4 regions of the Ewingella sp. S1.OA.A_B6 genome follow, and region 2 is predicted to be linked to each of the others. Evidence: predicted binding sites of a transcription regulator. Region 2 holds the regulator's gene; each other region holds the start of a gene.
What was found. Region 2 encodes CRP, which controls carbon source genes, mostly activating them, when cyclic AMP is high. Its sites were predicted from a motif close to ATGTGANNNNNNTCACAT; they were not measured.
Positions count from the first base shown of each region.

Region 1: cdd (cytidine deaminase) is a predicted target of CRP. The motif match lies at 1,104-1,121, and genes of this name have one in related genera.
Region 3: ompW (outer membrane protein OmpW) is a predicted target of CRP. The motif match lies at 1,374-1,391, and genes of this name have one in related genera.
Region 4: udp (uridine phosphorylase) is a predicted target of CRP. The motif match lies at 979-996, and genes of this name have one in related genera.

Region 1 is NZ_JBLJFK010000001.1:1,753,118-1,755,324, reverse strand. It holds gene cdd (cytidine deaminase) at 160-1,044, opposite strand; gene ACMV8I_RS08210 (arginine ABC transporter substrate-binding protein) at 1,216-1,950, opposite strand; gene artM (arginine ABC transporter permease ArtM) at 2,174-2,207, opposite strand, start outside.
Region 2 is NZ_JBLJFK010000009.1:15,433-17,639, forward strand. It holds gene ACMV8I_RS15735 (phosphoribulokinase) at 1-120, shown strand, start outside; gene ACMV8I_RS15740 (OsmC family protein) at 161-568, opposite strand; gene crp (cAMP-activated global transcriptional regulator CRP) at 930-1,562, shown strand; gene argD (bifunctional acetylornithine/succinyldiaminopimelate transaminase) at 1,625-2,207, opposite strand, start outside.
Region 3 is NZ_JBLJFK010000001.1:833,951-836,157, reverse strand. It holds gene ACMV8I_RS04120 (BON domain-containing protein) at 212-526, shown strand; gene ompW (outer membrane protein OmpW) at 593-1,225, opposite strand; gene ACMV8I_RS04110 (YciC family protein) at 1,570-2,207, shown strand, end outside.
Region 4 is NZ_JBLJFK010000010.1:20,670-22,876, reverse strand. It holds gene katE (catalase HPII) at 1-857, shown strand, start outside; gene udp (uridine phosphorylase) at 1,126-1,881, shown strand; gene ACMV8I_RS16370 (tyrosine-protein phosphatase) at 2,037-2,207, shown strand, end outside.

The DNA.
Region 1 (2,207 bases), on a different contig from region 2:
ATGTACAGTATTTGTTATCAGGCTATGAAAAAAAACCGGGAATTTGTGATTTATATCGAGTTTCTGCAGGGAAGGGTAACAATGGCAAGAGAGGATTTCAAATCATGGTGCATTGGCGGGCGGCTGGAAAGCGCGCCCGCCAATATTTTTACCGGAAAATTACAATGTCAGAGCGGTAAGCTCACTGCATCCGATTGCCGCCAGCGTCGAGCGGGTTGCATCACGTTGACTGACCAGCGGTTGCGGGCGCTCAATCAGCACCGCACGACGTACTTGCAGATAGTCTTCACCTGCAAGGTTCAGCAAAATCAGCGCGCCCTGTAATGGTGGCAGGCTTGGATTGAAGGCGGCGTTTTCTGCATAGCGGCCGGCGAAAACTTTGCCACTGTGCGTCTCCAGGGCAATGCCGCTATGTGACTGGCTATAAGGCGCATGACTCTGGTTACAAGCCAGCAACGCCTGCTGACTTAAGGTGTCAGTGGCTTCAAGGGTGTAGCCGTGGTCGATCTTATCCATCAGCAGCGTGGTGATATCCAGATCTTTTGGGCCGAACGAATAGGGCAGGTAGTCGCCGAGCGTTGCAACGTCGCGATCCGGCAGATGAATATTCAGTTCCGTACCGCTGTTAAGCTCATTCATAAACTGACGACAGTGTCCGCACGGCGTGTAGTTCACGGTGATCGATGCCAGTTTTGTTTCACCGCGTAGCCAGGCGTGGGTCACTGCGGACTGCTCGGCATGCACAGTTTGCTGCATGGAGGCACCGCTGAATTCCATATTGGCACCGAAGTAGAAGTTACCTGAAACTCCTCGGGCGACTGCGCCGACGTGGAAATGCGAAATCGGCGTTATCGAGCAGGCAGCAGCGAGCGGCAGAAGCGCAAAAGCCAGTGCATCATCATCCAGACCGGTTGCCTGTTTTACTTGCGCAACGTCTGCCGCAGTGAGCATTGCCGGAAAGTCATCATGTCGCAAAAATGGCTCAAGGGCGGAGGACAGATTTTCAGGGAGTGCCTTAAAAGCGGTGTGAAAACGTGCGTGCATAAACATTCGATCTCGAAATAGTTACGGTTTAACAGTGTAGAAGTCATCTTATGAACTAAGTGTGATAGACGTCACTTTTTTAATGAAATTCATTCGTTGTTGTTACAAAATTGAGAGATGTTACGCAGAAATACCGCCATGGCAGGCGGCATTTGAAGGACATTTCAGAGATTAATTAACCGGGAACCACTTGTCATTGATCTTCTTGAACTCACCGTTGGCTTTGATTCCTTCCAGTGCGGTATTAAGCTTCGCCAGCAGTTCCTTATTCTCAGGACGGACCGCCATACCGACGCCAGTACCAAAGTACTGCGGATCTTTAATCAGTCCACCAATTTCGCCCAGATTCGGGTTGGATTTCAGCCAGCCACTGAGCACCGCCGTATCGCCCAGCAGGCCGTCCAGACGACCACTTTTTAGATCCAGAATCGCATTCTGATAGCTGTCGTAACCGACTGTGGTGATCTCAGGATGTTTTTCCATCAGGTATTTTTGGTGGGTGGTGCCATTTTCCAGGCCTACACGCTTACCTTTCAGATCGGCTATCGAAGAGAACTTACCTTTCGGCCCGATAATCATCGCCGTGTTGGCGTAATAGGGTTGGGTAAAAGTGACCTGCTTACTGCGCTCCTCAGTGATATCCATACCGGAGATGATTACGTCAAAACGACGGAATTTCAACGCCGGGATCAGGCCATCGAAGGGCTGATTGGTGAAGGTACAGGTTTCCTGCATTTGCTTACATACTGCTTTCGCCAGATCGATATCAAACCCGACGATCTGATTATTATCGCCAATCGACTCGAAGGGTGGATAGGTAGCGGACGATCCGAAACGGATCGTATCAGCAGCGGTAGCGGTAAAAGCAGTAGCAGAGAGGAGCGCAGCGAGGATTAGATTTTTCATGCAATATGTTCCTGTTCAAATAATGACATTTTATTAATGGCTTAGTTTACTGATTTTATTAAAATATTCTGATAACTGGTGGGAATAAAAACATAGAATAAAAGTGCCATTAAATGAATTTATATGCAATAAATTTGATTAAAAAATTAATAAAAAGAATGAAATCATTTCCGACAGGCATAAAAAAGGGACGATTTCTCGTCCCCTAAAGCGTGGGGCTCAATCAGTTGCGCCGCTCGAATGCTAAAGCGTGGCGC
Region 2 (2,207 bases):
GGTTCGTTTATCTCGCACATCAATACGCTGGTGGTGCCGGGCGGTAAAATGGGGCTGGCGATGGAGCTGATTATGGCACCACTGGTGCAGCGCCTGATGGAAGGGAAGAAGATTAAGTGAGGAAGATGCCGCACGCCTAAGCACTGCGGCATTTAGTCACTCACTCCGGCTCAACCACTTCAAAGCTATGAGTGATGGAGGCGGCTTTACCCAGCATCAGAGATACCGAACAGTATTTTTCAGCCGACAAGGACACCGCGCGCTCAACCACTTTATCTGACAACTCTTTTCCGGTGACAATAAAGTGCAGGTTGATATGAGTGAACAGCCTCGGTGCTTCCTCACGGCGTTCAGACGTCAGTTTGACTTCGCAGTTCTGCACATCGTTGCGGCCCTTTTGCAAGATAGACACTACGTCGATGGCGCTGCAACCGCCCATCGACATCAGCAACATCTCCATCGGGCTTGGGGCTTTATCGCCCGCGTTACCGTCCATTAAAACCTGGTGACCTGACGCAGATTCACCCAAAAACGTCAGCCCTTCTACCCACTTTACGCGTGCCTGCATAATGCCTTACTCCCGCTGCTTTCATTTAAACTGAATTCTTCTCAGACTACCCTTTTAGGAAAAAACCAGCAACGTAACCCGATCGCCATCATGCTGAAGCGAGACAACAGAAGACACTCGCTCAAACCTGTGCTACAAACAGAGCCGATACATACTTTTCAGTAAATTGCGGTGATGGGTTTGTGGTTTTCATATGAAACCACGGTGTTAACAACATTTATAACGCTGTTACACTCCGACTCCCGCTTGCAGCATTACTGGACAGTTCTTATGCTAAAAGGGCGCGCATTTTTAAGACGCCGTACAGGGAACTCTGAGCCCTGTGATTTTGGGCAGCGATAATAACAGAGGATAATAACTAATGGTTCTCGGCAAGCCACAAACAGACCCTACTCTCGAATGGTTCCTGTCTCACTGTCATATACATAAATATCCGTCCAAAAGTACGCTGATTCACCAAGGTGAAAAAGCCGAAACGCTCTACTACATCGTGAAAGGGTCGGTTGCCGTCCTGATTAAAGATGAAGAAGGCAAAGAGATGATACTTTCCTACCTGAACCAAGGTGACTTCATCGGCGAGCTGGGACTCTTCGAAGAAGGCCAGGAGCGTAGTGCATGGGTTCGTGCTAAATCTGCTTGCGAAGTGGCTGAAATCTCTTATAAAAAATTCCGCCAGTTAATTCAGGTTAATCCAGACATTCTGATGCGTCTTTCTGCTCAGATGGCGACTCGGTTGCAAGTGACTTCGGAGAAAGTGGGTAACCTCGCCTTCCTCGACGTGACGGGCCGTATCGCGCAAACTTTGCTGAGTCTGGCAAAACAGCCGGATGCGATGACCCACCCGGATGGTATGCAGATCAAAATAACCCGTCAGGAAATTGGTCAAATCGTCGGCTGTTCACGCGAGACGGTTGGCCGTATCCTCAAGATGCTGGAAGATCAGAGTTTGATCTCCGCTCACGGTAAAACGATTGTCGTTTACGGCACCCGTTGATTCCCTGAAAAACGGCGCGACAGGCAACTGTCGCGCCGTTTTTATTGGAGAATAGGGAAACCTCAAGCGCTCAACACTTTCCCAATGGCTTCCTCAAAGCGATTCATCCCCTCGCTGATGTCTGCGAACTCAATCACCAGGGATGGCGCAAACCGCATGACGTTAGGGCCTGCCACCAACATCATCAGGCCGCAGTCGGCAGCGGCTTTATGGAACTCACTGGCGCGGTTTTTATAGGCGTCAGATAACTCAGCACCAATCAATAACCCCTGACCACGGAATTCTTTGAATACGCAGTATTTCTGATTAATCGCTTCCAATGCCTGAATAAATGCCGCGCGGCGCTCGCCGATGCCAGCCAGAACCTCTGGCGTGTTGATGATATCCAGCGCAGCTTCAGCGACGGCACACGCTAACGGGTTTCCGCCGTAGGTGGTGCCATGCTTGCCGGGTTCCATCACCGAGGCCACGTCTTCCGTCGCCAACATGGCGCTGACCGGGAAACCGCCGCCGAGCGCTTTGGCCGCGGTCAGAATGTCCGGGGTAACGCCGTAATTCATGTAGCTGAACAGCTTACCGCTACGTCCCATGCCGCTCTGCACTTCGTCAAACACCAGCAAAGCCTGATGCTCATCGCACAAATCG
Region 3 (2,207 bases), on a different contig from region 2:
CTTTCCAACGCCTTATTTGATGATGCAGATAAGGCGTTGTTTATTTGGATGAGTTAAGTTTTTATTTTACCGTTTTTCATTTGTATATCCTCCATACTTACACCACAATTAGGGTTACCCGCAGGTTCCATTTCATTTTTGTGGCTTCCGTTCGGGAAATACACGTTACTCATCATTTAATGAGTTTCAAACTTGGCATGGAGAGTTATTTATGAAGTTATTCAAGACTTTGTCGGCATTTTGCATGGCAGCTGTTGTCGTCATGGCTGTAGCGGCTTGTGCGCCAACTAAGAAATCAGAAGGCACTGGCGGTTATCTGGATGACACGGTAGTCACCACCAAAGTGAAATCTGCTTTGCTGGCGGATAAAACCATTAAGTCGCGTGAAATCAGCGTAGAAACCTTCAAGGGCCGTGTACAGTTGAGCGGTTTTGTCAGCTCACCGGCTGAAGCAAACCGTGCGGTTGAAGTCACTCGTAGCGTGGCTGGTGTTAAATCCATCGAAAATGATACTCGCGTAAAATAAACCCTCGATTGGTTTAACTAAAGACGAAGAGGCGCAAAAGCGCCTCTTTAATTTTTGTCCTGACGATCAGAAACGATAGCCCGCACCAAACATAAAGACCCATGGGTCGATCCGGGTGTTGATGTTTTGCTGCTCACCACCGGCTTTGAACTTAACTTCAGTATCAATATCCATCCACCACACAGACATGTTAATCAGCCAATTGTCATCAAGGTTGTAATCCAGACCTGCCTGCGTTGCCACACCCCAGGAATCCTTTACGCTCAGATCAGTCAGCCCGGCATCGCTGCCCGTCTGGTTGAATTTGGCATCGTAGAATGTGGTGTAGTTGATACCCACACCGAGGTATGGCCGCAACTTGTCCTGCTTATCACCAAAATAGTACTGAGCCATTAATGACGGCGGTAATTGTTTTACTTCGGCGATCGTTCCGGTGCTTTGCAGTCCAACTTTATGCTGGAATGGCGTGGCCGCAAGCAGCTCCACCCCAATGTTGTCGGTGAACATGTAACCAAGAGTCATGCCCATCTGAGTGTTATTGCTAATATCAAACGACCCCAGGCCCAGTACGTTATCTGACCCTTCGGTTGGCCGCACAGTGGCTGTCCCTACCCGAAAGATCACATCTCCTGCCTGATGTGCACTCGCAACTGCCGGAAGTGCCGCTGCCGCAACTAATGCCCAATATGCTGCTTTCATTATCCCTTCCCTTTGTATGGATTAATTATTTCCGCGCAAATAATACCTACTATTTGCCAGGATTTGATCAATGCGGGATCACATCTTTAAAACAAATTTTCGAAAAATGCATCCCCGACAATCTGATCTAAATCTCTAAAAAAGAAAGAATTGATCTACATCAAAACAAAGGAATAAAGATCCTACTATCCATTTTTACAACGGTTCCCCTTTTAGCGTTTCGCAATTGAACAGGCTGAACAACAAGAAATGAATCAGATATCATTGGCAGGGTGCCACCGTGCCACATTACAGGGTACAATCCCCGACTGATTGTCTTTCGATTATTTTGCCAAGGAGCGTTCATGCCTATCACGGCCAGCACGTTGTACCGTGACAGTTTCAATTTTATGCGTAACCAGCTGACCAGCATTTTGCTGCTGGCTCTATTGACCGCATTTATTACCGTCATTTTAAATCAACTCTTCATCCCTGGTGCCGATCAACTGAGCCTGCTCAGCGCAACCAGTGATGACCTGTCAGGCACGACAGGCATGAGCTTGCAGGAACTTATTCAGAACATGTCACCGGAACAGCAGATGGTGCTGCTCAAAGTCTCAGCTGCAGCAACCTTCTCTGCACTCGTCGGCAATGTGTTGCTGGTTGGTGGGATGCTGACGCTGATTCAAATGGTGTCAAATGGCATGACGACCAGCGCCCTGCGTTCAATTGGTGCTTCTGCGCCAATTCTGCCGCGCCTGTTAGGGCTGATGCTGGTCTGTACGCTGCTGGTTCAGTTGGGCCTGACGCTGTTTATCGTCCCTGGCGTACTGATTGCAGTAGCGGTTTCTATGGCGCCGGTCATCAGCAGCACTGAGAAAATGGGCGTATTTAAGTCGATTAAAATCAGCAGCAAGCTGGCCTTCGCCAATGCACGTCTATTATTCCCGGCGATTATGTTCTGGCTGGCAGCCAAGATGCTGGTCCTGCTGGCGGTAAGCCA
Region 4 (2,207 bases), on a different contig from region 2:
CTCGTGAAATACCCCCGGCTGCGAAAGGTGGTGGTTTTGAGAGTTACCATGAGCACATTGATGGCGATAAAATACGCCAGCGGAGTGAGTCATTTGCTGAGTTCTACTCTCAGCCACGGCTGTTCTGGCTAAGTCAGACACCTGTTGAACAGGACCACATTGTTGCGGCATTCTCTTTCGAACTCTCCAAAGTGGCACGTGCTTATATTCGTGAACGGGTAGTCGATTTGTTGACGCATATTGATGTGCAGCTAGCGGAGAAAGTGGCGAACAATCTGGGAATTAACCTCAGTGACGATGCGCTGAAAACCCAGCCACCGAAACCGGTAAATGGACTGGATAAAGATAGTTCCCTCAGTCTGTATGCCAGCGGTAAAGGCGTTATTAAAGGGCGCCAGGTGGCGATTTTGCTCAGCGATGGTGTCAATGCTGCGGACGTGCTCAATGCTTTGCAGGCTTTACAGGCGGCCGGCGTGCATCCAAAACTACTCGCCAGTCACCTAGGGGAAGTCGTGGCTGATGATGGTTCAACTTTATCGGTTGACGCCACGTTTGCCGGTTCTCCTTCTATTACCGTGGATGCATTACTTGTGCCGCATGGCCACATTGATGCGCTGCTAATGAGTGGTGATGCGCGGCATTACGTGCTGGAAGCCTATAAGCATCTCAAAGTGGTTGGCCTGAGCGGTGACGCCCGTCGTTTCAAATCCTTGCTGGGCCTGGAGGATGGAGTGGCTGAGGAAGGGGTAGTTGAAGGTGAGAAAGCCGAAGGTGCGCTGCTGGAGACTTTCCTCGCTGATATGTTTAAACACCGCATCTGGTCACGCAGTGTAAAAGCTGAGGGCGTCCCCGCCTAGATAGTTAACGTCACTACGTGCTTTAAAACAGGCATTGGCTGGTAACGGGCAATGCCTTTGCATTTTTCAGGGCATATAGAAAAAACGTAATAGTATTAATAATCACCAAATTAGGCCTTTGTTGTGATATTTATCACACTTTAAATGTACGCACTGATTTTGTTGTTACATCGTAGTGATCCTCATCACGAAATAACGGCACAATGATCAGTAGAGTAGCTGGGTGTCCTCCTGCGAAAATATGACCTTAAATAAAGAGGAGTTTGTTATGTCTGACGTTTTCCACCTTGGCCTGACCAAAAAAGATTTAAACGGCGCGACGCTGGCTATCGTTCCTGGTGATCCTGAGCGCGTCGAGAAGATCGCCAATTTGATGGAGAACCCAGTACATCTGGCTTCTCATCGTGAATTTACCTCATGGCGCGCCGAAATTGATGGCAAATCTGTCATCGTCTGTTCTACGGGTATCGGCGGTCCATCGACCTCTATTGCAGTAGAAGAGCTGGCTCAACTGGGTATCCGTACTTTCCTGCGCGTGGGGACGACCGGTGCGATTCAGCCACACATTAATGTGGGTGACGTACTGGTGACCACCGCAGCCGTGCGCCTGGATGGTGCAAGCCTGCACTTCGCGCCGCTGGAATTCCCGGCAGTAGCCGACTTCACCTGTACCACCGCACTGGTTGCTGCGGCGAAGGCCGTTGGCGCAGAAACTCACATCGGTGTGACCGCATCTTCTGACACCTTCTATCCGGGTCAGGAACGTTATGACACTTACTCCGGCCGCGTGGTTCGTCGCTTTAAAGAGTCGATGAAAGAGTGGCAGGAAATGGGCGTCATGAACTATGAAATGGAATCTGCGACACTGCTGACCATGTGTGCAAGCCAGGGCCTGCGTGCTGGTATGGTGGCGGGCGTTATCGTCAACCGTACCCAGCAAGAAATTCCGAATGCCGAGACGATGAAAAAAACCGAAAGTCATGCGGTGAAGATTGTCGTAGAGGCAGCACGCCACCTGATCTAAAGGCCGCGGCGTTGCTTTTGCTTTTACTTATTTATAAAGAGCTATAAAGCGTTATAAATGGCTATAACGGGCTACCTACGGGGGCCCGTTTTTTTATCTCGCAACGCGAATCTGTTAAGGTCTGGGAATAGATAATTCCCGAAAAAGGACCTTTTATGACAGCAACCATCTTGCTTCACCCTTCATTGACGCCTCTTGAAGGTGGTGTTAACTTTCGCGAATTAGGGGGCAACACCGCCGCCGATGGACGCCGCATTAAACGCGGCTGGTTGTACCGCTCCGGCTCACTTGATGCACTGACGGCGAAAGATTGCGACTTCCTCAGC